DNA from 4 places in the Metabacillus elymi genome. Region 1 is predicted to be linked to each of the others. Evidence: riboswitches for the same ligand, from Rfam matches in the RefSeq annotation. Region 1 holds a riboswitch; each other region holds the start of a gene.

The links. A riboswitch is a leader RNA that binds a small molecule or an ion and turns the genes downstream of it on or off. The one in region 1 is predicted to bind S-adenosylmethionine.
Region 2: another riboswitch for S-adenosylmethionine. It lies ahead of HUW50_RS14080 (methionine biosynthesis PLP-dependent protein); the one in region 1 lies ahead of metK (methionine adenosyltransferase).
Region 3: another riboswitch for S-adenosylmethionine. It lies ahead of HUW50_RS04850 (methionine ABC transporter ATP-binding protein); the one in region 1 lies ahead of metK (methionine adenosyltransferase).
Region 4: another riboswitch for S-adenosylmethionine. It lies ahead of HUW50_RS08890 (Na+/H+ antiporter NhaC family protein); the one in region 1 lies ahead of metK (methionine adenosyltransferase).

The regions. Positions count from the first base shown of each region.
Region 1 covers NZ_CP055263.1:565,355-571,108, reverse strand. Annotated here, with positions in the region: gene HUW50_RS02785 (DUF2584 domain-containing protein) at 1-53, shown strand, start outside; gene pckA (phosphoenolpyruvate carboxykinase (ATP)) at 350-1,933, opposite strand; SAM riboswitch class I at 2,234-2,377, shown strand; gene metK (methionine adenosyltransferase) at 2,597-3,796, shown strand; gene HUW50_RS02770 (FixH family protein) at 3,985-4,767, shown strand; gene HUW50_RS02765 (methyl-accepting chemotaxis protein) at 5,099-5,754, shown strand, end outside.
Region 2 covers NZ_CP055263.1:2,949,531-2,955,284, reverse strand. Annotated here, with positions in the region: gene metC (cystathionine beta-lyase) at 1-1,153, opposite strand, end outside; gene HUW50_RS14080 (methionine biosynthesis PLP-dependent protein) at 1,140-2,264, opposite strand; SAM riboswitch class I at 2,671-2,771, opposite strand; gene HUW50_RS14075 (SCO family protein) at 2,841-3,416, opposite strand; gene HUW50_RS14070 (aliphatic sulfonate ABC transporter substrate-binding protein) at 3,426-4,433, opposite strand; gene HUW50_RS14065 (ABC transporter permease) at 4,583-5,338, opposite strand; gene HUW50_RS14060 (ABC transporter ATP-binding protein) at 5,322-5,754, opposite strand, start outside.
Region 3 covers NZ_CP055263.1:987,167-992,920, forward strand. Annotated here, with positions in the region: gene HUW50_RS04835 (carboxymuconolactone decarboxylase family protein) at 1-191, opposite strand, end outside; gene HUW50_RS04840 (MetQ/NlpA family ABC transporter substrate-binding protein) at 474-1,319, opposite strand; gene HUW50_RS04845 (methionine ABC transporter permease) at 1,331-1,999, opposite strand; gene HUW50_RS04850 (methionine ABC transporter ATP-binding protein) at 1,992-3,017, opposite strand; SAM riboswitch class I at 3,151-3,259, opposite strand; gene HUW50_RS04855 (O-acetylhomoserine aminocarboxypropyltransferase/cysteine synthase family protein) at 3,627-4,940, opposite strand; gene HUW50_RS04860 (SCP2 sterol-binding domain-containing protein) at 5,082-5,399, opposite strand; gene HUW50_RS04865 (thioredoxin family protein) at 5,608-5,754, opposite strand, start outside.
Region 4 covers NZ_CP055263.1:1,889,289-1,895,042, forward strand. Annotated here, with positions in the region: gene HUW50_RS08885 (NupC/NupG family nucleoside CNT transporter) at 1-1,209, opposite strand, end outside; gene HUW50_RS08890 (Na+/H+ antiporter NhaC family protein) at 1,665-2,960, opposite strand; SAM riboswitch class I at 3,087-3,192, opposite strand; gene HUW50_RS08895 (TRM11 family SAM-dependent methyltransferase) at 3,416-4,369, opposite strand; gene ahpC (alkyl hydroperoxide reductase subunit C) at 5,017-5,580, shown strand; gene ahpF (alkyl hydroperoxide reductase subunit F) at 5,595-5,754, shown strand, end outside.

The DNA of each region.
Region 1 (5,754 bases):
AAAATAAAACAGTTGTAACATATCGGTTAGTTGCCCTTAATTCAACGAATTAATAAAACAAAAGATAAACCAGGTGAAAAAGTAATTTGCTTTTTTACCTGGTTTATTTGTTTTATAGTGTTCCAATCAACCTGAAATAGTTTTTATTTAAAAACTACTATTTTTAGGAAAGAGCCTAAATTAATCCTGAAGTGAAATTGGAAAAATTACAATATCATGAATTTTTGTTTGCAGGTTAGGATAAAATTATTATGTTGAAATATAACTTAAGTTATCAATTATCAGTTTAATATCTCTTTAAATAAAAGGGAGGCTGACTCATTAGCTTTTGAGTCAGCCTCCAATTCTTTTAACCTATAGGTCCACCAAATTGTTGGATTTCAGGGGAAACATGTGCAAATTTTTCAAAGTTTTTCTTAAACTGTGATGCTAGCTCTTTTGCTTTCTTTTCATAAGCTTCCTTAGAACTCCAAGTAAGATGTGGCTGAAGTTTATCATCCGGAACACCTGGAACGTGTATTGGAATGTTGAGACCAAATACTTCATCAGTTACCGTCTCAATATGATCAAGATCTCCTTCAATTGCAGCTTGAACCATTGCTCTTGTATATTGTAACTTTATTCGATTCCCTACGCCATATTCACCACCGGTCCAGCCTGTATTAACTAAAAATACTTGAACTTCATGTTCATCAATTTTTTGTCCAAGCATGTTCGCATAGCGAGTGGCTTGTAATGGTAGGAATGGTGAACCGAAGCAAGTTGAAAAGGTTGCCTCAGGAGCGGTAATTCCTCGCTCAGTTCCTGCAAGCTTACTAGTATAGCCGCTCAAGAAATGGTACATTGCTTGTTCTCTAGTTAACTTGCTAATTGGAGGAAGAACCCCAAATGCATCTGCAGTTAAAAAAACAATTGCTTGTGGATGTCCCGCTATACTAGGTGTAATAACCTTATCAATAGCATCTAACGAATATGCAGCCCTTGTATTCTCAGTGAAAAAGGAATTATCATAATCAGCTTCACGAGTTTCATTATCAACAACAACGTTTTCTAAAACGGCACCATAGCGAATGGCATTAAAAATTTGGGGCTCTTTTTCTTCCGATAAATTAATACATTTCGCATAGCAACCGCCTTCAATATTAAAGATGCCTGAAGTAGACCAGCCATGCTCATCGTCACCGATTAATCGTCTGTTAGGATCAGCAGACAAAGTTGTTTTTCCAGTTCCAGATAAACCGAAAAATAAAGCAACATCACCTTCAAAACCAACATTTGCTGAGCAATGCATTGAAAGAATATTGTTTTCTGGTAACAAAAAGTTCATAACTGAAAAGACAGATTTTTTCATTTCACCAGCGTATTCTGTCCCACCGATTAAAATTGTTCTTTTCTCAAATGAAATAATGATAAATGTTTCAGAATTTGTACCATCAACAGCAGGATCAGCTTTAAAGTGTGGTGCACAAAGAATAGTAAAAGGCTTCTCATTTGTAATCGATTTTTCATTGTCTTTTATAAAAAGCTGCTGTGCGAATAAATTATGCCAAGCATATTCATTTATGACTTGAAGAGGCAACTGATAGCGTTTATCTGCACCGGCAAAACCATTGAAAATGTATAATTCTTCTCGTTCCTTTAAGTAGTTGATCATTTTACTATAAAGCTTATCAAAGTCAGCCTCTAAAATAGGTTGATTAACAATGCCCCAATCAATTTTATTTTCGATAGAACTTTCTTTCACGATAAATTTATCTTGTGGAGACCTACCAGTATATGCTCCAGTAGTCGCTCGGATTGCACCAGTTGAGGTTAAAATCCCTTCCTTGCGTTTAAGTACTTTTTCCACAAGTTGAGCAACTGATAAATTATGTCTTGCATTATCCCCTTTTAACAACTCTGCTAATTCATTTGTCATCTCCACAATATTCATCCCCATTACCATCCTTTTCGAAAAATTAACGTAGAAAGATATATTACAAAATTCTGACTTAGTTTTAAATAGTATAACACATTATATTTAATTGAACATACTAATCGTGTGTGTTTTTTGAAAAAAAGTTTAGAAAGCAATTTTTATACTTCAAAAAGAAACTTAATAATATGTCAACAAAATGGGTAACACTAATGAATAGATTAATCATGAAAATTAATAGGAAATAATCTCTGATAACTTGCTGTTTTTTGTTGACACCATTACCCCAGTGCGCTATGATATGTCCTTGAACGGATTCTCTTATCCCGAGCTGGTGGAGGGACAGGCCCTATGAAACCCAGCAACCTGCTATCAAAGGAAAGCGGCGATTATGCCCAAATGACATTTTCCGACGCAAAGGTGCTAACCTGATGCAAGGCGAAAGCCCTTGATCGATAAGAGCGAAAGGCTATGAACGATAACAAACCTTTCCTCATTTAGGGAAAGGTTTTTTTGATAACAGAAAATAAGCGTATCTTCTTCATTAGAGTTTTACCAGGACAAGCATGTGGTAGAGGTACATAATAATTCTGTTCACAAAACATGCCAGCGTGATTCTTTTAGGTAAAAGGAAGAGTTCCGGATCAATTTGAACATGAGTATGAGGAGGAAAACTTTAACATGACTAAAAAACGTTTATTTACTTCTGAGTCTGTAACAGAAGGCCATCCAGATAAGATTTGTGACCAAATTTCAGATTCAATCCTTGATGCAATTATTGAAAAAGATCCAAATGCACGTGTAGCGTGTGAAACGTCTGTTACGACAGGATTAGTTTTAGTTGCTGGGGAAATTACAACAACTACATACGTTGATATCCCAAAAATTGTTCGTGAAACAATTAAAGGTATTGGCTATACACGAGCTAAATATGGCTTTGATGCAGAAACTTGTGCAGTTCTTACTTCAATTGATGAGCAATCAGCCGATATCGCTATGGGTGTTGACCAAGCACTTGAAGCTCGTGAAGGCCTAATGTCTGATGAAGAAATTGATGCAATCGGTGCTGGAGACCAAGGATTAATGTTTGGATTTGCATGTAATGAAACAAAGGAATTAATGCCACTTCCAATTTCATTAGCTCACAAACTTTCACGTCGTTTAACAGAAGTACGTAAAGAGGATATACTTCCTTACTTACGTCCAGACGGTAAAACACAAGTTACGGTAGAATATGATGAAAATGATAAACCAGTTCGTATTGATACGATCGTTATTTCCACTCAGCATCACCCAGAAATTTCATTAGAACAAATTCAGCGTAACCTAAAAGAGCATGTTATTAACCCAGTTGTCCCTGCAGAATTAATTGATGAAAATACAAAGTATTTCATTAATCCAACAGGTCGCTTCGTCATTGGGGGACCTCAAGGAGATGCTGGTTTAACTGGACGTAAAATTATCGTTGATACGTACGGTGGTTATGCACGTCACGGTGGTGGTGCATTCTCTGGTAAGGATGCGACAAAAGTTGACCGTTCTGCCGCTTATGCTGCTCGTTATGTAGCGAAAAATATTGTTGCTTCTGGATTAGCTGATAAATGTGAAGTTCAATTAGCATATGCAATTGGTGTTGCACAACCGGTATCGATTTCAGTTGATACATTTGGAACTGGAAAAGTATCGGAAGAAGTTTTAGTAGCTGTTGTACGTAACAACTTTGATCTACGTCCAGCGGGTATTATAAAAATGCTTAATCTACGTCGTCCGATATATAAGCAAACTGCTGCGTATGGACATTTCGGTCGTAATGATCTAGATCTTCCATGGGAAAGCACAGACAAAGCTGAAGCGTTAAGTAAAGAAGCGTTAAATCAATAATTTATAAAAGAAGAAAAGGGTCTGATGTATTTTGCATCAGACCCTTTTCTATATCAGTGTATAAGACTTAATAAGTGAATATTTTTTCTTCTATATGTGAATAAATATTGAAGCATCAAAGAAAACGTATCTAATTATGATAGTTATGTTATATCATAGTATGAGTGACGATTTGGAGGTTATACAATATGAAACAAGGGATAATCACTTGCTCCTTCATTTTCCTTTCTTTAGTTTTAAGCGGCTGTCAAGAATCAGCAAATCATCAAGAACATCAAGTCGCTTCTGAAGAGGAAGTAAAAGCACCAAAGGTTGAAATAATTGCTAGTAAACATGTTAATAAAAACGAAGAAGTACCAATCGCTGCAAAAGTATATTATGGTGATGATCTAGTGGACGATGCAGAGGTAACGTTTGAGATAAAACTTGGTGATGTTTCAGAAAAAATTGAAGCAAAACTTATTGAAACAGGTACATATGGAATTAATTATCAATTTAAGGAAGATGGTACATTCAAAATAACCGCACATACAAATGTAGAAAGTTATCATACGATGCCATCATTAGATATTCAGGTAGGAGAAGGCTCAACAGCTACGATTACAGAAAAGAATGATGAAAAAGAAAGCGAGAATGAGCACGAGCATCATGAACAAACAGAAGCGGGGCACCATCATAGTAGTGTAACGATAACTGTAGACGAATTATCTGATTTTAAGGTAAATGAAGAGGAGCAGTTATCAACAACAATTCAAGAGGGTGAACAACCATTTCCAGATGCGACGGTGAGATTTGAAATTTGGAAGGATGGAGAAGAACAACATAAGTATATTGATGCAGAAGAAGCATCGACAAAAGGGACGTACACATCTTCCTATCAATTTGAAGAAACTGGGATATATAAGATAGTAGTTCATGTTGAAAAAGGAGAGGTTCATGACCATATTGAGACTTCAGTTGAAGTTCAATAAGGGGGTGGACCTCTTTTTGTCGTAAGATTAAACACGAATTTTATCGATATTTGAAATAGTTTGAAACAATTTACATCCACCTGTCGTCTCATTAGTAAAATATTGGGTAAGTGTTTAATGTAGAAAACACGTTATTTATTCTCTATTTGCTTTTGCAAGAAGAATGGGAATTTGAATTATAAACGAAAATTAGTTAAAAGGCTAAAGGGCCTATTAACTAATTTTTCTGCATTTACTAATTTTATTTTGATTTTTATGAGTAAAGAAGTTAACATTTGTACCCTCATATCCGATGTAATAGGTAAAGACATAAAACTGTGGGGGCTACAAAATGAAAAAAGAGATGAAGTTTTATGAAAGGATTTCAGTTAAATTTCAAATTTGTCTTGCGATTTTAGCAGTAGTACTTACAAGTACGATTGGACTTCTTAGCTATATTTTTGTGAAAAATACTTTTGGACAAATTCAAGAATCGCAAGGGTTATTTTGGAGTTTGTTAGGAATACCAGCTGTTATTACGATCGTTTGCTTGTCTGTGTTTTATTTTTTCATTCATAGAAAGTTAAAAGTATTAAATCAGATCCTGATTGCTTCATCTGAAATTTCAGCTGGTCGTTTGTTTCTAAACCCTTTAAAAGAGGGAAAAGATGAATTCGGTTTACTTGCACTATTATTAAATAAGATAAATGATGACTTTCGAGCATTAGTTCACGATTTGAAGGACACAAGTTATTCCATTTCCACTTCATCATATGAGCTCTCAGCTTTATCAGAGCAAACAACAACAACTAGTGAAGAAATTGGAAATGCCCTAAATGAAATTTCAAAAGGATCAGTTTCACAGGCTTCTGATATTGAATCCACAAGCCAAAAAGCAAGTGATTTACAAGCAAATCTCACCAACATGACAGAAGGAAGCAATGCTATAATCCAATTAACAGAGGGTTGTGTAAATGCTGTTCAAGCAGGTAAGGATAGTATGATTGG
Region 2 (5,754 bases), 2.4 Mb from region 1:
GTAGCTTCTCTAATGCTTCAGAAAAATCTTTAATTAGGTCATTAACATTTTCTAAGCCGACACTTAATCTAAGTAATCCATCTGAAATTCCTCGTTTTTCACGTTCCTCTGGAGGCATTGCTGCATGTGACATTTTTGCAGGGTAGGATAAAATTGATTCAACCGCACCTAAACTTACTGCAAAAACCGGCAGTTTAACTTGTTGAACAAGCGTCTTCACTGCTTCACCATCAGCAAGCTTGAATGAAAGAACGGCACCTGCTCCATCTGCTTGGTATCGTTGAGTTTCATGTCCTGGATGAAAGCTTAATCCAGGATAATAGACTTCTACAACCTTAGGATGTTCACTTAGAAACTCAGCAATTTTCAGAGCTGATTCAGAGGATTGCTTCAAACGAACATGTAATGTTTTTAATCCTCTTAACACAAGCCAAGCATCTTGAACACCTAGTACTGCTCCAAATGCATTTTGCAGTTTGTATAGGCGATCACCTAATTCAGTATCCCTCACAACAGCAAGACCTGCAAGGACATCACTATGACCTGCTAAAAACTTTGTCGCACTGTGTAACACAATATCTACACCTAACTCTAAAGGTCTTTGTAGCTCTGGTGTCAAAAATGTATTATCTAAAAACGTTAGACAGTTATTTGCCTTCGCAAGGTTCACAATTCCTCGAATGTCTGTAACTTTCAACAACGGATTTGAAGGTGTTTCCATGTAGATTACTTTAGTATTCGGACGAATCTTTGATGCTACTTGATGAAGATCTGTCATATCAACAAAAGTGTGCTCAATCCCGAATCTAGTTAGAACATCTGTTATGATTCGAAAGGTTCCACCATATACGTCCTCAGTCACAAGGACATGATCACCTTGGGAAAGAAGCAGGAATGCTGTTGAAATAGCAGCCATTCCTGAAGAAAATGCCAAGCCTTTTGTTCCACCCTCTAATTCTGCGATCGCTTGCTCCAACGCTTCTCTTGTAGGGTTACCAGAACGCGCATAATCATATTTCCCAAATTCATCTATATCAAATTGATGGAAAGTTGATGAATGGTGAATTGGAACACTAACTGCTCCTGTACCTCTATCTACCTTTGACTCATTATGCAAAAGTTTTGTTTGAAACGACCAATCATGATTGCTCAATTGCTTCAGCCCCCTTCATTTGTTTAAAGCTCTGAGCTAAATCTTCGATAATATCCTCAGCATGTTCTACACCTACTGAGAAACGCAGTAGTCTATTACACACACCATTTGCCATTCTAATTTCCAATGGAATGTCCATATGTGTTTGGGTTGCAGGATAGGTAATAAAGCTTTCGATTCCACCTAAGCTTTCCGCAAAGGTAATCGTCTTAAGACTTTTTAGAAATGGATTCACCAATGTTTCATCCTGCAAACGGAATGACAGCATTCCACCTTTTCCTGGATATAAAACATCGAGAACATCTGGATGTTCTTCTAAAAATTGTGAAACGGCTTGAGCGTTTTGCTCATGCTGTCTCATGCGAAGTGATAATGTCTTCATTCCTCTCATTAAGAGCCAGGAATCAAACGGTGATAAAACCGCGCCGATCGCATTTTGATGTTGGAAAAACTCATCGCTTAATTGCTCACCCTTTGTAACAACTAGACCCGCAAGCACATCATTGTGTCCACCTAAATATTTTGTTGCACTATGGATCACAATGTCAGCTCCATCAAGGATTGGTGTTTGAATAACAGGTGTATAAAATGTGTTATCAACAATCACTAATAAATTATGTTTCTTAGCTAACGTCGCAAGCTCTTTAATATCAGCTTCCTGCATTAATGGATTTGTCGGTGTCTCGATAAATATCGCCTTTGTTTTTTCAGATATTAATTTTTCTGTTTCTGCTGGGTTTGTGAAATCATCATATTGAAATGATAAACCGTACTTTTTCCATTCTCTTTCAAATAAACGATAAGTTCCACCATAGAGGTCAGATGATACGATAAGTTCATCACCACTTTGGAATAATGCCATAATCGTTTGAATAGCAGCCATCCCTGAACTGAATGCAAATCCACGATCACCATGTTCTAAATCGGCAATGGCCTTTTCAACTAATAGTCTTGTAGGATTTCCTGTTCGAATATAATCAAAGCCAGTTGATTCTCCGATTCCAGCATGTCGATAAGCTGTCGAAAAATAGACTGGCGGATTTACCGTACCTGTAACATTTTCACTTCGATTTCCAATTTGCGCTAACTTCGTTTCAATTCGTTGACTCATGTCTGTCACCATCCTAAGTTAAGGTTATTTTTCTTGATTATGCACATGAGAGGAAGCACATTTTTAGACTTTCAAAACAAATTAAAAAGCCTTCCCCGGTAAGAAGAAGACTGTGTATTTGAGTGCGCTTCTTCTTATCTCTCAAGCATAATGCTGGTGTGGCTTGCTGGATTTAGCACCTTGGCACTTGTAGAAGATCTTGGGTGGAGCTTAAGAAATAGTTGATTTGCGGGTTGAACTTAGGAAACTCTATAAGTAGTGTTGTTTGGTTTTTTACAGCACGCAAGTGCTTGCGGCTTGCGTTGCAAGCCTGCGACGGATAAATCAAAATGCCTCGAACAAACAAGGACGCTTTGTTCGATGCATTTTGATTTATCCGTCGGTGCTGTAAAAAACTACCTAAGGTTTCTCAAAAATACGCAAATCAACGGTTACGAGATCTTCACTCGTTTTGAACCGGTTGCTGAGGCTTCATAGGGCCAGTCCCTCTGCCTCTCTTGATAAGAAATGTATGAAATTTTTAAGGTTTACTATTTTTTACTACTTTACATGATTCGAGTGGAGATTGCAACACAATTATTGTAATAGTTTGATATCTTCGACAATTTTTTCATTCGGTACTTCTGACACACCTTCATATTGTTCGAGTATCGTGTTGCCTTTCATAAGATAGATCGATGTGCTGTGAACGAATTGGTTTGAACCTTCTAGCTTTGCAGCAGGTACAAGAAAGCTCGTGTTTGAGAAGGATTCAATTTCTGCTTGTTCATAGCCAGTGAGAAAGTTCCAGTTTTTAAAATCGGCACCGAATTGTTCTGCAAATCCCTTTAACACTTCAGGTGTGTCATGTTCTGGATCAATGCTAAAGGAGACGAGCTCAACATCTACTTTTTCGTCTTGTAATTGCTCTTGAAGTGTTGCGATATGTGCGGTCATTGGTGAACAAACAGTATCACAATTTGTGAAAATGAACGTAGAAAGCCAGACTTTATCTTCATAATCTGACATTTTTACTTTTTCTCCAACTTGATTAACAGCATCTAAAGGCTCAACTGTCCCATTTAAAGAAAAATGCTCCTCTAGGTTGATAGACTGTGAACAGCCTACCAACACTAGAACAGCAAGGAAAGTGATAAAAACAAGTTTTTTCACGATTAACGCCTACTTTGTTAAGAAATGAGTATCGATTAGATCACTAAATTCAGGTTTTTCTTTAAGAAATTTAAGCTCAAATGAAGAATTTGCAAATTCTTGTACAACCTCTGCATTTACTTCTGTTGTGTACGTTACACGCTCCCAAGCACTGTCAACGATTGCTGGATCAAGCTCTTGATCTGTAATATCTTTGATCGCTTTAATTGCAATATCACGTGCCTCTTCACGGTTTTCATTAATAAAGTTAACACCTTTTTCATGTGCTTTTACAATGGCTGCAACTAGTTCTTTGTCTTCTTCAATTAACTTTCCGCTTGTTACTAATACAGTATTAGGAAGTGTTGTTCCGTAAGAAATTTCATCCGTATCAACGATCACTTTCGCTCCATCATTTACAAGCATAGATGCCCATGGTTCTGGAACTGCAGCAAGATCAACTTTTCCTGATTCAAACATTGCTCCATATTGAGCTGGGTTACCAGTTACATGCTTTAATGTTCCACCAATACGTGCTGATGTAATGCCAAAGTCTTGAAGGAATGTCTCCATTTGAACATCATGTGTGCAGCCTACACCAGGTGTAATAAATGTTTTACCTGTTAAATCATCAATTGATTGCACACCACTTTTTTCAGATGCAACGATAACTGTTCCACCTGAAGATGCTCCTGCTAGAATCTTCACATCTGCCCCATTTGCATAGTTATTCATAACAGGGCCAGGGCCAACTAAACCTGCATGGATATCACCTGTTTTTAACGCAGTCATAAATGCTGCTCCATCAGGAAACGTTTTATACGTTACTTTTACATCTTCCCCTAATGCTTCTTCAAAATACCCTTTTTCCTTGGCGATCATCGCAGGTACGTGATCAATATTAGGAAAATAACCAATTACTACTTCCTTTTTACTATCACTTCCACTACCATTTGAACCTGTATTAGCCGTCCCACATGCTGCCAATACACCTACTAATAAAACCGATATAAGTGCAAATAATATACCCTTTTTCATGTTTAAGCCTCCGTCTCTTTTTAATTAGTGTCTAGCTCCAGCGCCTAGCCCCTCGAGTCATAAGCCACTCATGAATTGAAGGTAAAAAACACCTTCATTTCATGAGCGTCTTAAGCTATTCGGGGCTGATCAAGGCGCTTCCGCTTTTCTTAATTATCTAAACCCCATTTTTTCATAACACTTTTTTCTACTCTTTGGAAAAATAGTAAATCGACAATAACTCCGATCACCATAATCATCATCATGATCGCGATAACTAAACTCATATCGCCAAAATCTGACGCGAATTTCAGTTTATAACCAAGTCCTGGTCCAGTACTTAATAATTCACCGGCCATCAATGCTCTCCATGCAAACGCCCACGCTAATCTAGTTCCTGTTACAGCATAAGGAATTGAGGCTGGAAACATGACCTTCCAAAACAAGCTAAATCCTTTATAATCCATCGTTTGTGCCGCTTTTATATAAAGTGGTGGCACATTTTTTAAACCTGTTCTCATGTTGATTGTCATCACCAAGGTTGCACCTAACACGATAATAAACGTTACTGCTGCTTCATTAAGGCCAAACCACATGATTGCAAGTGGCAGCCACACAATACTTGGTACAGACTGTAATGCGATGATAAGTGAGCCTAATGTTTCATCAGCTGTTTTTGATTTAGCTAAGAACACACCAAGGATAAGACCTAGCGCTAATGCAATGGCTAAACCTATCGCTAATCGTCTAAAGCTTGCCACTAAATCGTAAACAAGTGTTAAATCAGCAAAGCCTGTGTAAAGTGATGTAAACACATCTGTTGGTGCAGGCAGCAATGCAGGTGATATTTCTAATACAATCACTGCAACCTGCCAAACAACTAACAGAATTCCGTAAAAAAGTATTCGTTTAACGACTGGTTGCATACTGCTGCTCCTTTTCTATTACTTTATCAATCTCAGACTTAAGTAAGCCCTTAATTCTGTCTTCATATTTCACGAGTTCCTCACGCGCTTGTTCACGTGGTCTTGGAAAGTCAAGCTCAATAACATCTAGTATCCGTCCTGGCTGTGTTCCCATAACAACGATGCGATCTGATAGTTTAAGTGCCTCATGGATACTATGTGTAACAAACAAGATTGTTTTCTTTGTTTCTAGAAAAACTTCTTCTAACACCTCATGTAATCTTGAACGTGTTTGTTCATCCAATGCACCAAATGGCTCATCCATTAGTAACAAGGCTGGATCCATTGCAAGTGCACGAGCAATCGAAACACGCTGCTGCATCCCACCTGATAACTCGTGTGGTGAATGCTTTGCATAAGGACTTAATTGTACGAGA
Region 3 (5,754 bases), 420 kb from region 1:
TGAATACTAATTCCTAAAGCAATTAAATGCTTTTGCTTTTGTGATAATTTCCCTTCCTTAAAACAAGCCTCAGTAAATGCATTGTAATGATGAGCAATCTCTGGCATTTTTTGTGTGAATGTTCCTATACCACTTTTGAATTCGAGTAAAGCAGCTTCAGTTGAATTTCTCGGTTCATGAATATGTTCCATTTCCCACAACTCCAATCAGGATTTTTTCACGGTTAGTATGCTTTAAATAAAAAAATGTATGCTAAACTGAACAAAAGCGCAAGCGCCTTGAACAGCCTCGGGCAAATAAGATGATTTAGAATAGAAGGCGTTCTTTGCCTTCAATTCTAAATCATCTTATGACCTCGAGGGGCTAGGCGCTGGAGCTAGATGTCAAAGTGTTATCCGCAGTACAAGCATTTTTTAATTCCGAGATAAGAACAAAAAAAGGCCAACAAATACCATGTCGGCCTCTTTTTCTATTTATTCACTTTTTGCTGCGGAAATAACAGATCCTTTGTATTTTGTTTCGATAAATTCTTGTATCTCTTCTGATTTTAATACTTCTACTAATGCTTTAATTTCTTCTCTGTCTTCGTCACCTTCACGAACAACAATTAGGTTAACATAAGGGTTGTTCTCTGGTGATTCTAGTGCAATTGCATCTTTAGCTGGGTTTAATTCAGCATCAAGTGCATAGTTACCGTTAATTAAAATAGCATCAGCTTCATCATTTTCATAAGCCTTTGTCAGCATTGGTGCCTCAATATTAGCTTCAAACACTAAATTTTTAGGATTTTCTGCAATATCTTCTATTGTTGCTGCTGTTTTTTCAACGCCCTCTTTAATCGTAATTAATCCCTTTTCTTCTAATAAAGAAAGCATACGACCGTGATCAGCAACAGAGTTACTCATAATAATTTTTGCTCCATTTGGTAGATCTTCTAATGACTTATGGCGTTTTGAATAAACACCAATTGGTTCGATATGGACTCCACCAGCATTCACAAATTTATAATTATTATCAGCAATTTGAGACTCTAAGTAAGGTTCATGTTGGAAGTAATTAGCATCTAACTCTTCTTCTGCTAATGTCTTATTTGGTAAAACATAATCTGTAAATTCTACGATTTCTAATTCAATCCCTTTTTCTTCTAATAAAGGTTTTGCTTCTTCTAATATTTCAACATGTGGTACAGGTGATGCACCTACTTTTAATGTTTTTGCCTCTCCTTCGGAACCTTCAGTTCCTTCCTGTGACGCCCCACCACAAGCAACAAGTGCTGTTGTAAAAATCGTAAATATAATTGCTAATAAAGCTTTTTTCATCGTTCTTCCTCCTATCGTTTGTCAATTGATTTAGTTATGATATCTCCAATAATTTGGATGATAAACACGAAAATTAATATGATAACCGTTGCTATTAATGTTACTTGATTATTCCCACGGTTAAAACCTTCCATAAATGCTAGATTCCCTAATCCACCAGCACCAATAGCACCTGCCATTGCTGTATACCCTATTAACGCAATAGCGGTAACTGTAATACCAGAAACTAACGCTGGCATCGCTTCGGGTAAAAGGACCTTCCAAATAATTGTGCTTGTTTTAGCACCCATAGATTTAGCAGCTTCAATGACACCTTTATCAATTTCCCTTAAAGCAATCTCGACCATGCGCCCATAAAAAGGAGCTGCCCCGATTATTAACGCTGGTAATGCGGCATTTGCACCGAGTATTGTTCCAACAAGTACTTTTGTAAAAGGTAATAATAAAATAATTAAAATAATAAATGGTATTGATCTAAATATGTTAACAATTCCTGCAACTAGATTATTAACATACTTACTTTCCCATATGTTTCCCTTTGCTGTTAAAAATAACAGTAAACCTAGAATAATTCCTAAAATAAATGTCGCCACAACCGATAAGCTTGTCATATAGATTGTTTCCTTTGTTGCAAGCCAAACCTTTTCCCAATCTACTTCAGGTAGAAGCTGTTCAAGCATTGGCAATCACCTCCACCTCAATGTGTTGATTATAAATAAACTCTAATGCTCGATTTAATTCTTGTTCATCTCCATCTAAATGAATAAACAGACTTCCATATGATCCACTTTGTGTTTGTGAAATCTTCCCTTGTAAAATATTCACATCGATTGCAAACTTTCTAATTAGATTTGTTATCAATGGTTGCTCTGCTGATTCACCAACAAAGGTTAATTGAATAACCTTACCCTTTGGATAATTCTCTAAAAGATTTGCCACTACTTCATTCGTTTCCTCTGGTTCTGTAACTTGTTTCACAAAGCGCTTAGTAATTGGTTGTTTAGGATGCTTAAAAACGTCGAGTACATCCCCTTCTTCAACTACCTCCCCATTTTCCATCACAGCTACACGATGACATATTTTTCGTATAACATGCATCTCATGAGTAATCAGCACAATTGTAAGTCCAAGTCGTTTATTAATATCTACAAGCAAATCTAATATAGAATCCGTTGTTTGGGGATCTAAAGCTGATGTAGCTTCATCACATAATAATACTTTAGGGTTATTAGCCAATGCTCGCGCAATTCCTACACGTTGCTTTTGCCCACCACTTAATTGTGAGGGATATGCATTCTCACGACCTTCAAGTCCTACAAGCTTGATCAGCTCATCCACTCGTTTCAAACGTTCAGCTCTTTTTACACCTGCAATTTCTAATGGAAAAGCAATATTTTCTCTCACTGTTCGAGACCATAAAAGATTGAAATGCTGAAAAATCATACTTATTTCTAAACGCGCTTTTCGTAATTTCACTCCACCAATTGAATCTATTTGACTACCAGCAACGCTAATATCACCACTGGTTGGTTTTTCTAGTCCATTCAACAACCGGATTAGTGAACTTTTACCCGCTCCACTATATCCAATAATCCCGAAAATTTCACCCTTATCAATTTTTAGATTCACATTATTAACAGCCGTTACATTACCTGATTTTGTTTGATAAACTTTATTAACATTCTTTAATGTAATCAAGTTGTCACCTTCTTTCAGTTCGAATACCTCACTTCAATCTATCACTTTTATGGAAAATTCATGTTGCAATATAGTATTTTGATAAAGAAAAAAACCCTTCTGCAATGAGCAGAAAGGCACAAAAATGTCCTTTCTCTCATCTCTCAAAGCTAAACAGCTTTGTGTGAATTGGCACCACTTCAACAAATGTTGATGGTTGCCGGGCTTCATAGGGCACTTCCCTCCACCTCTCTTGATAAGAGAACTACGTATATAATTAAAGTTAAATTAAATTTTAGTGAGCTTAAGTACGTTTGTGATTGTATCATGCAATTAAAAATCATGTCAAACAAATTCTCTTTTTTCTAAAAATTGCATTTTATTTTAGTGATAAACTATTATAGGATAACTCCAGGAACAAAAGCGCAAGCGCCTTGATCAGCCCCGACAAGCATAAGATGATTTAGAATAGAAGGCGTTTTTTGCCTTCAATTCTAAATTAGCTTATGCTTGTCGGGGCTAGGCGCTGGAGCTGAATGTCGTGCACTTATCCACAATTCAACGAATTTTATAATTTCCTGGTAAAAAAGGGATGACTTTGCATGAAAGTCATCCCTTTATATTCAATATTTAAATATGTACACTTTCGGTTCCCTTAACGCCAGTTGCTTTGTAAATAGCTTGATCAAGATCATCGATGATATCTTGAATATGCTCTATTCCAACCGATAAGCGAATTAAGTCCTCCGTTACTCCCGATCTTTTTAAGTCCTCTGTATTTAACTGTTGATGGGTTGTACTAGCAGGATGGATGATCAAACTTTTTGCATCCCCTACGTTCGCAACGTGTGACCACAGTTCTACATTATTAATAACAGCAGCTCCTGCCTCTCGTCCACCCTTTATTCCGAAAACGATAACGGATCCAGCACCATTAGGTAAATATTTTGCTGCTAAATCTTTTGCAGGATGATCCGAAAGTTCAGGATATAGAACCCATTCAACAGAAGGGTGCTGCACTAAATACTTAACCATCTTTCTAGCATTAGCAACATGCTCTTTCATTCGAACATGAAGAGTTTCTAAACCTAGTGTGAATTGGAATGCATTATATGGGCTAATTGCGGGACCTAAGTCTCTTAGCAATTGAACTCTAGCTTTAATAATGAATGCCTGCTCGCCTAATGCTTCTGCATATACTAGATCATGATAACTCGGATCAGGGGTCGTAAAACCAGGGAATTTAGGGTTATTCCAATCAAACTTCCCACCATCAACGATTACTCCTCCTAGAGTTGTCCCATTTCCTAATAACCATTTTGTTGCTGAGTGGATAACGATATCTGCACCATGTTCAATCGGCCGGCAAAGATAAGGTGTAGCAAATGTATTATCTACAATTAACGGAATCCCAGCTTCATGAGCTATATTCGCGACAGCTTCAATATCAAGTACATCTAAACTTGGATTTCCAATGGTTTCAGCGAATATAGCTTTTGTTTTAGGTGAAATAGCAGAACGGAAGTTTTCAGGATTTTTCGGATCAACAAACACTGTATCTATTCCATATTTCGGTAAAGTATTTGCAAAAAGATTGTAAGTTCCCCCGTATAATGTTGAAGCAGATACAATTTCATCACCTGCTCCAGCAATATTTAAAACCGAAAGTGTAATCGCCGCCATTCCACTAGATACCGCTAAGCTACCTATGCCACCTTCAAGCTGTGCAATTCTTTCTTCAAAAACAGTTGAAGTTGGATTGTGAATTCGGGTATAAATATATCCTGGTTCTTTTAAACCAAAGAGGTTAGCTGCGTGCTCAGTATTCTCAAATAAGTAAGCATTTGATTGATAAATAGGCACAGACCTGGCACCTGTCATTGAATCTTTCTTTAGCCCTCCGTGAATTGTGACCGTTTCAGGCCGGTAATTTTTCTCTTGCATCTTAACTCCTCCTATTACAAGATGTATTTATCAAAAAATACTTCACTGTTGGTTTTGAATTCTAAGATGCAAATTCCTATACCTATTAGTCTACCTATATAGTAAACGATTTCAAACTTCAGATTCAAGGATTTCCCCTTATCAACTTAACTTTATGATTGCCTCGAATTTTAAAAAATTACGATAAGACCCTTTGATCGTAATTTTCCCAAAAGCAATTAATTGCTTTAAGCTTACAGTGTTTAATAATACTTGTTCGAGGTCATAGCCTTCTCCTTCCATGACAAAGTCAATTTTCGAAGGTTGAGTATGTAACGTTTTAGCCCCTTTTGATGATAGTTCAATAAAATGACTAATCTCTTGCTGAGGTTTTATTTCTACTATTAGAGTTTGATTCAAAAGTATTGGAGTTAAAAACCGAGCTTTATTAAAATTAGAAATAAACGTTGTCATATACATAAAAAAAACCTCCGATATCAATCAAGCTATTTAATAACTTCATTGAATCACGGAAGAATCCTTTATTAATAAGTCGACAGTTTCTGCTTATTTATTCATTATTTGTGGGATTATTAATATTTCCCAAGAAATATGTCATATTAGCAAGACTTACCTGAATCTTTATACTACCTATCTTATTTGTTTTATGAATCATAGGTCATGCTTCCTATCCATTAATAGTGGAATATTGCTTTATTTTTTCAAGTAAGTATCCAACTGAATGAAACGCATAAATCTTTTCCTTTTCTTGGCCATTTTCATAAATGAGTAAGCAAGGTACACTTTCGATTCCAAGCTCTTTAGCCTCGTTAGG
Region 4 (5,754 bases), 1.3 Mb from region 1:
AATAAACATACCTGCTATTGCTGCACTTAATAAGGAAGCTAACATTCCTGCTGCTACTGCACGGAGACCTAATCTTGCAATATCAGGGCGGCGATTTGGTGCTAGTTCACCTAAGCCACCAAGAAGAATTGCCATAGAACTTAGATTTGCAAAGCCACATAGTGCAAAGCTTACAACCATTACTGTTTTATCAGACAATTGGTCGATTTGTGGTGCAAATGCTGAATAAGCAACAAACTCATTTAATACTAACTTTTGTCCAATAAAGCTACCTGCGGTAACTGCTTCTGACCAAGGTACACCCACAGCAAAAGCAATCGGAGAGAACAGGATTCCTAAAATTCCCTCAAGTGATAGTGTTTCAAAACCAAATATTCCACCTATACCGCTTAAAATCCCATTAACTAAAGCAATTAATGCAATAAATGCTAATAACATCGCTCCAACATTTAATGCAAGCTTTAACCCGTCGCTTGCACCACGAGCTGCTGCATCAATAACATTTACTGAATCTGTATCTTTGGAGATTTCAAAACCTGAGTCGGATGATCGCTCTGTCTCTGGCATCATTATTTTTGCCATAATTAATCCTGCAGGTGCCGCCATAAAGCTTGCAGCAAGTAGATATTCAAGTGGTACACCTAAAAGTGCATAACCAACAAGTACAGACCCTGCGACAGAAGCAAGTCCACCCGTCATTACTGCAAAAAGTTCAGACTTCGTCATTTTAGCTAAATATGGTCGGATAACAAGTGGTGCTTCCGTTTGACCAACAAAAATATTTGCTGCCGCTGATATTGATTCTGACTGACTCGTGCCTAGAAGCTTTGATAAACCACCACCAATGATTTTTATAAACCATTGCATAATGCCTAAATAATATAAGACTGAAATTAATGATGAAAAGAAAATAATTACTGTTAACACTTGAAAAGCGAATACTACCCCAAATTCTCCGCCACTTGCAAGTGGACCAAAAAGAAATGAAATTCCTTCATTTGCATAATTAATAATATCCTGGACCCTTAAAGTGAACCACTCCAGCCCAGTTCTTCCCGCTTCCCACTTCAACACGATAAATGCAAAAATAATCTGGATCGCTAAGCCACCAATTATAGTTCTAAAATTAATCGCTTTCTTTCCATTGGATAAAAGAAATGCAATACACAAAACAACTAAAATACCGAATATTCCCCATAATAAATTCATTATTGTCACCTCTTAGATGTATCAAATTTGGTTAAGTACTAAGAATAAGTGCTTACCATTACTTAATAGGATTTAGTTGTCGGTCATCAGACAACCATTTGATCTTACCAAACCCTACTTGAAATATAAATGGATGTTTTGTGAATCCATTAAGAAAACACCAAAATCATACTTATGTATTATATTTACCTGTATAAAGCAGTACATTCATAAAAAGAACAAAGTCCTTTTTATTTACCGAAATGATTTTTATTTCTAAACTAGTCTTTTATCATTAATTGAGTATCTAAGGAACAAATTTAAATACAAGGCACCGTTAAACTTGGTTGTTGATTTCCGCTGTAATCATTCACTCCAATCAACAACGTACCAAAATCAATAGTGAGCATTAACAGACCTAAATACAAAAAAACTAACCCAACGTTATAAGTAAAGGTTAGCCTTTTGTAACTGATTCAATTCCTACCTCGCTCAAATCGTGGATAACCGATTAAAATTGAGATCACTCCACATACTCCAATTAATAATGGATAAAATGAAAATTGTAAAATACTTACTGGTGATATATTTGCAACTCCTGCAGCTACAAGTAATTGTGCTCCATATGGGATTAAACCTTGAATACAGCACGAAAAAACATCTAACAGGCTTGCTGATTTACGTGGATCAATCTCATACTTATCAGCAATATTTTTAGCAAGCGGGCCAGTGATGATAATGGAAATCGTGTTATTTGCTGTTGAAAGATCTGTTAAACCAACAAGTCCAGCAATACTAAATTCAGCCCCTCTTTTTGATTTAATATTGCGTGTCACTTTATAAAGAAGATAATCAATACCTCCATTATGTTTAATCACTTCCACCATGCCTGCAATTAATATGGCTAGGAAAGAGATCTCATACATCCCTGACATCCCATTACCTATTTGTTGAATGATATCCATTAAGCGGTAACTACCATCTGCTAACCCAATAACTCCTGAAAAAACAACTCCAATGAAAAGAACGAGGAATACATTGACCCCTGCTAGCGCTGTGATAAGCACAAAGATATATGGTAAAATTTTAACCCAACTATATGAATGCTGTGTGACAACTGCTTGTTCTCCGATTGTTAAAAACCCCAGAATAACACAAGCAATTATTGCCGCCGGTAAGACAATGAAAAAGTTCACTTTAAACTTATCTTTCATTTTTGTACCTTGTGTGCGCACTGCAGCAATCGTTGTATCAGAAATAAAAGACAAATTATCACCAAACATCGCACCACCAATAACCGCAGCCATTGAAAGTGCTAGTGAAATATCAGTCTGCTCACTAATACCAACGCCTATTGGTGCAAGTGCTACAATTGTTCCCATACTTGTACCCATAGATAGAGATATAAAACACGCGATAATGAATATACCCACCATTAATAAGTTTTGTGGTACAACTGATAATGCAAGATTTACAGTTGAATCAACCGCACCCATTCCCTTTGCTACTTCTGAAAAAGCACCAGCTAAAAGGAAAATAATGACCATTAACATAATATTTGTGTCACCGGCACCCTTACAAAAGATCTCAACCTTCTGATTGAAAGACTCTTTTCGATTCATTGCTAAAGCGACAGCTGCTGCAATCGTAATCGCCACTATAACAGGAAACTTATAAAAATCTCCTGTTACGATTCCAGAGCCAATAAAGATTATTAAAAACACGACAAAAGGCAAAAGAGCCCATGGATTCCCTTTTCTGTCTGTACTCATGATGAACACCTCACTAATTTTTTACAAAACACCTTTTTCATCCACTCTGTCATCCTATATGTGGGGAAAATAAAAAACCTCTTCTTTTCAAACAAATAGAAGAGGCCTTATTATAATAAAACACCCTTCTCATCTTTCAAGCGTTTTCGCTTGCTGGATTTGGCACAGCACTCATCTTGAGCCTGCTGCCGAGACTTCATTGGGCCAGTCCCTCTGTCTCTCTATATAAGAAGATCATCATATTTATTTTTTTATTAAAAACATAAATAAGAGTACAACATTTATATTCTTTTCGCAAGAGTATAAAAAAATTATTACTCCCTTCAACAAGGATGTTAACCACCAAGATTAAAAAGAATAGATGGAATTACCTTGTCCACTTTAAAAGGTCAAATCAGGGGACTGTCCCTCACAACATTAAAGCTGTGAAGTGGTGAGGGACTGTCCCCCTTTCCTCACTTACATACGATCACTTCACGGATAAACGACCCTTTTTTAGCGATAGCTCGATCAATAATGGAAAATCCTGCGTTTCTTAAAACCTCATCAATCGGTTCGATCGTTACCACTACCACTTTCTTTGCAAATCTCCGCGCACTCTCGAGCATTTCCAGTTTTTCTACATCTGTTATGACAGAACACAAGTTGTAAGGTAAATCAATAATCGCTACATCATAGTCATTAGTTATATCTCTGATATCTGCTAAATTTACTTCTCCAGTTAGACCAAAGTGTTCGATGTTTTCTCGTGCCCCATTCAGGATTAGGTAATTTCGGTCACTTCCTACTATATCAATCCCCATTGATCGGGCTTCAACTAGTACTGTCCCAATCCCACAGCATGGGTCGATTGCCTTTATTCCACTTGGATTTGGAATGGCAATATTAACTACCGCCCTTGCAACACGAGTATTGAGAGCAGTGGAATAACCATGAGGCTTCTTTTGATGTTTGAGCCAAACCGCCTCACTTTTAGCGTAGTCACCGAATACCCATCGTCCATTTACATTCATGACCCCAAACAATCGATCTGGATTATGGAAATCCGCTTCACCTTTGACATGCAATCCAATCTCTCGCTCTACTGAACGTCGTCTCTCAAAGCCTTCTTTTTCAGTTTTTGCAAGCCCTCCATTTTTCACATAAATAACTTTAAATGTCTCCTCGACTAATTGTAGAGATTTTACCTTTTTGACAAGGTCCTGAAGGCTTTCCCCCTCATATCTCACTTCAATTCTTTCCTTAATAAACGGGCTTCGCGTGGGATTAACCTTCACTGGGCTTTCCAATACTCTAGACTTAGACTCTTTTCCAAAAAAAGAGCGCATTTCCAAAGCACACAAAGAACTTTCGTCATCAGGATAGGAGTAAGTATATACATAATTCATTTTTGGGTCTTTATTGTCCAATTAATTTTCATCCTTTAATAATCTATTTCAGCTTCACTTCATGCGATATTAATTGATTATCACAATCGTTACCTGTTCATTTCTTGTTTCATTATAACAAGAAGTGAACCTTTGCCAAAACGTTCACTGTTGATTTTGGCACTTTGTTGGTTAGGGCGTAAGACGGGAGTCCGCTTCAGGACCGCTTTAACATTTAATACGAAGATATGGTTATTAACCAGTTATTTAGGCAACCATATTTTAGGGTACTTACACATCTTCCTTGTTATTATTTATAATTCTTATATAAATCAAGAGCATTTTATTTTTCTAAAAATACCGGTTTATTGAGAAATCTAGATAATAATTGAAAATTTAAGTTTTACCACCAAAATCAATTTAGATCGTTTTAGAAATACCTTGCATTTCACAAGACCTACCAGTGTTGATACACAAAAGTGATTTAAATATCTTCCGAAGATTGAGTATTATCCTTGACAAAATAATGAGGTTTATATAATAATTAATTTTGAATTAGAATTATTATTTATAACTAATAAAAACTAAGAAGAAATTATAATTAGTTATTGGTTATTTATAGTTTTGACTATCTGTCCAAAACTAGCTATTAAAAAATTCTCAAATACACACTAGGAGGAACATTTACTATGTCTCTAATTGGAAAAGAAGTACAACCATTCAACGCACAAGCTTATTATAACGGAGATTTTATCCAAGTTACTGAGGAAAACCTAAAAGGAAAGTGGAGCGTAGTTTGCTTTTATCCAGCAGACTTTACATTCGTATGCCCTACTGAGCTTGAAGACCTTCAAAATCAATACGCAACGCTAAAAGAACTTGGAGTTGAGGTATACTCTGTTTCAACTGATACTCATTTTACACATAAAGCATGGCATGATCACTCAGAAGCAATTGGCAAAATCGAATATGTTATGATTGGTGACCCTTCACAAAAAATCTCTCGCAACTTCGATGTATTAAACGAAGAAGAAGGTCTTGCTGATCGTGGAACTTTCATCATCGATCCAGACGGTATCGTTCAAGCTGTTGAAATCAATGCGGGTGGAATTGGCCGTGATGCAAGTACGCTTGTTAATAAAATTAAAGCAGCACAATATGTACGCAACAATCCAGGTGAAGTTTGCCCGGCAAAATGGCAAGAAGGTTCTGCAACATTAAAGCCAAGCCTTGACCTTGTAGGGAAAATTTAAGGAGTAAGAGATTAATGATACTAGATGCAGATATTAAAGCACAATTAGCCCAATATCTTGAACTGATGGAAGGTAATGTGCTTCTCAAAGTTAGCGCAGGATCTGATGACGTTTCACGTGACATGTTGGCTTTAGTCGATGAATTAGCCACTATGTCATCAAAAATTAAAGTTG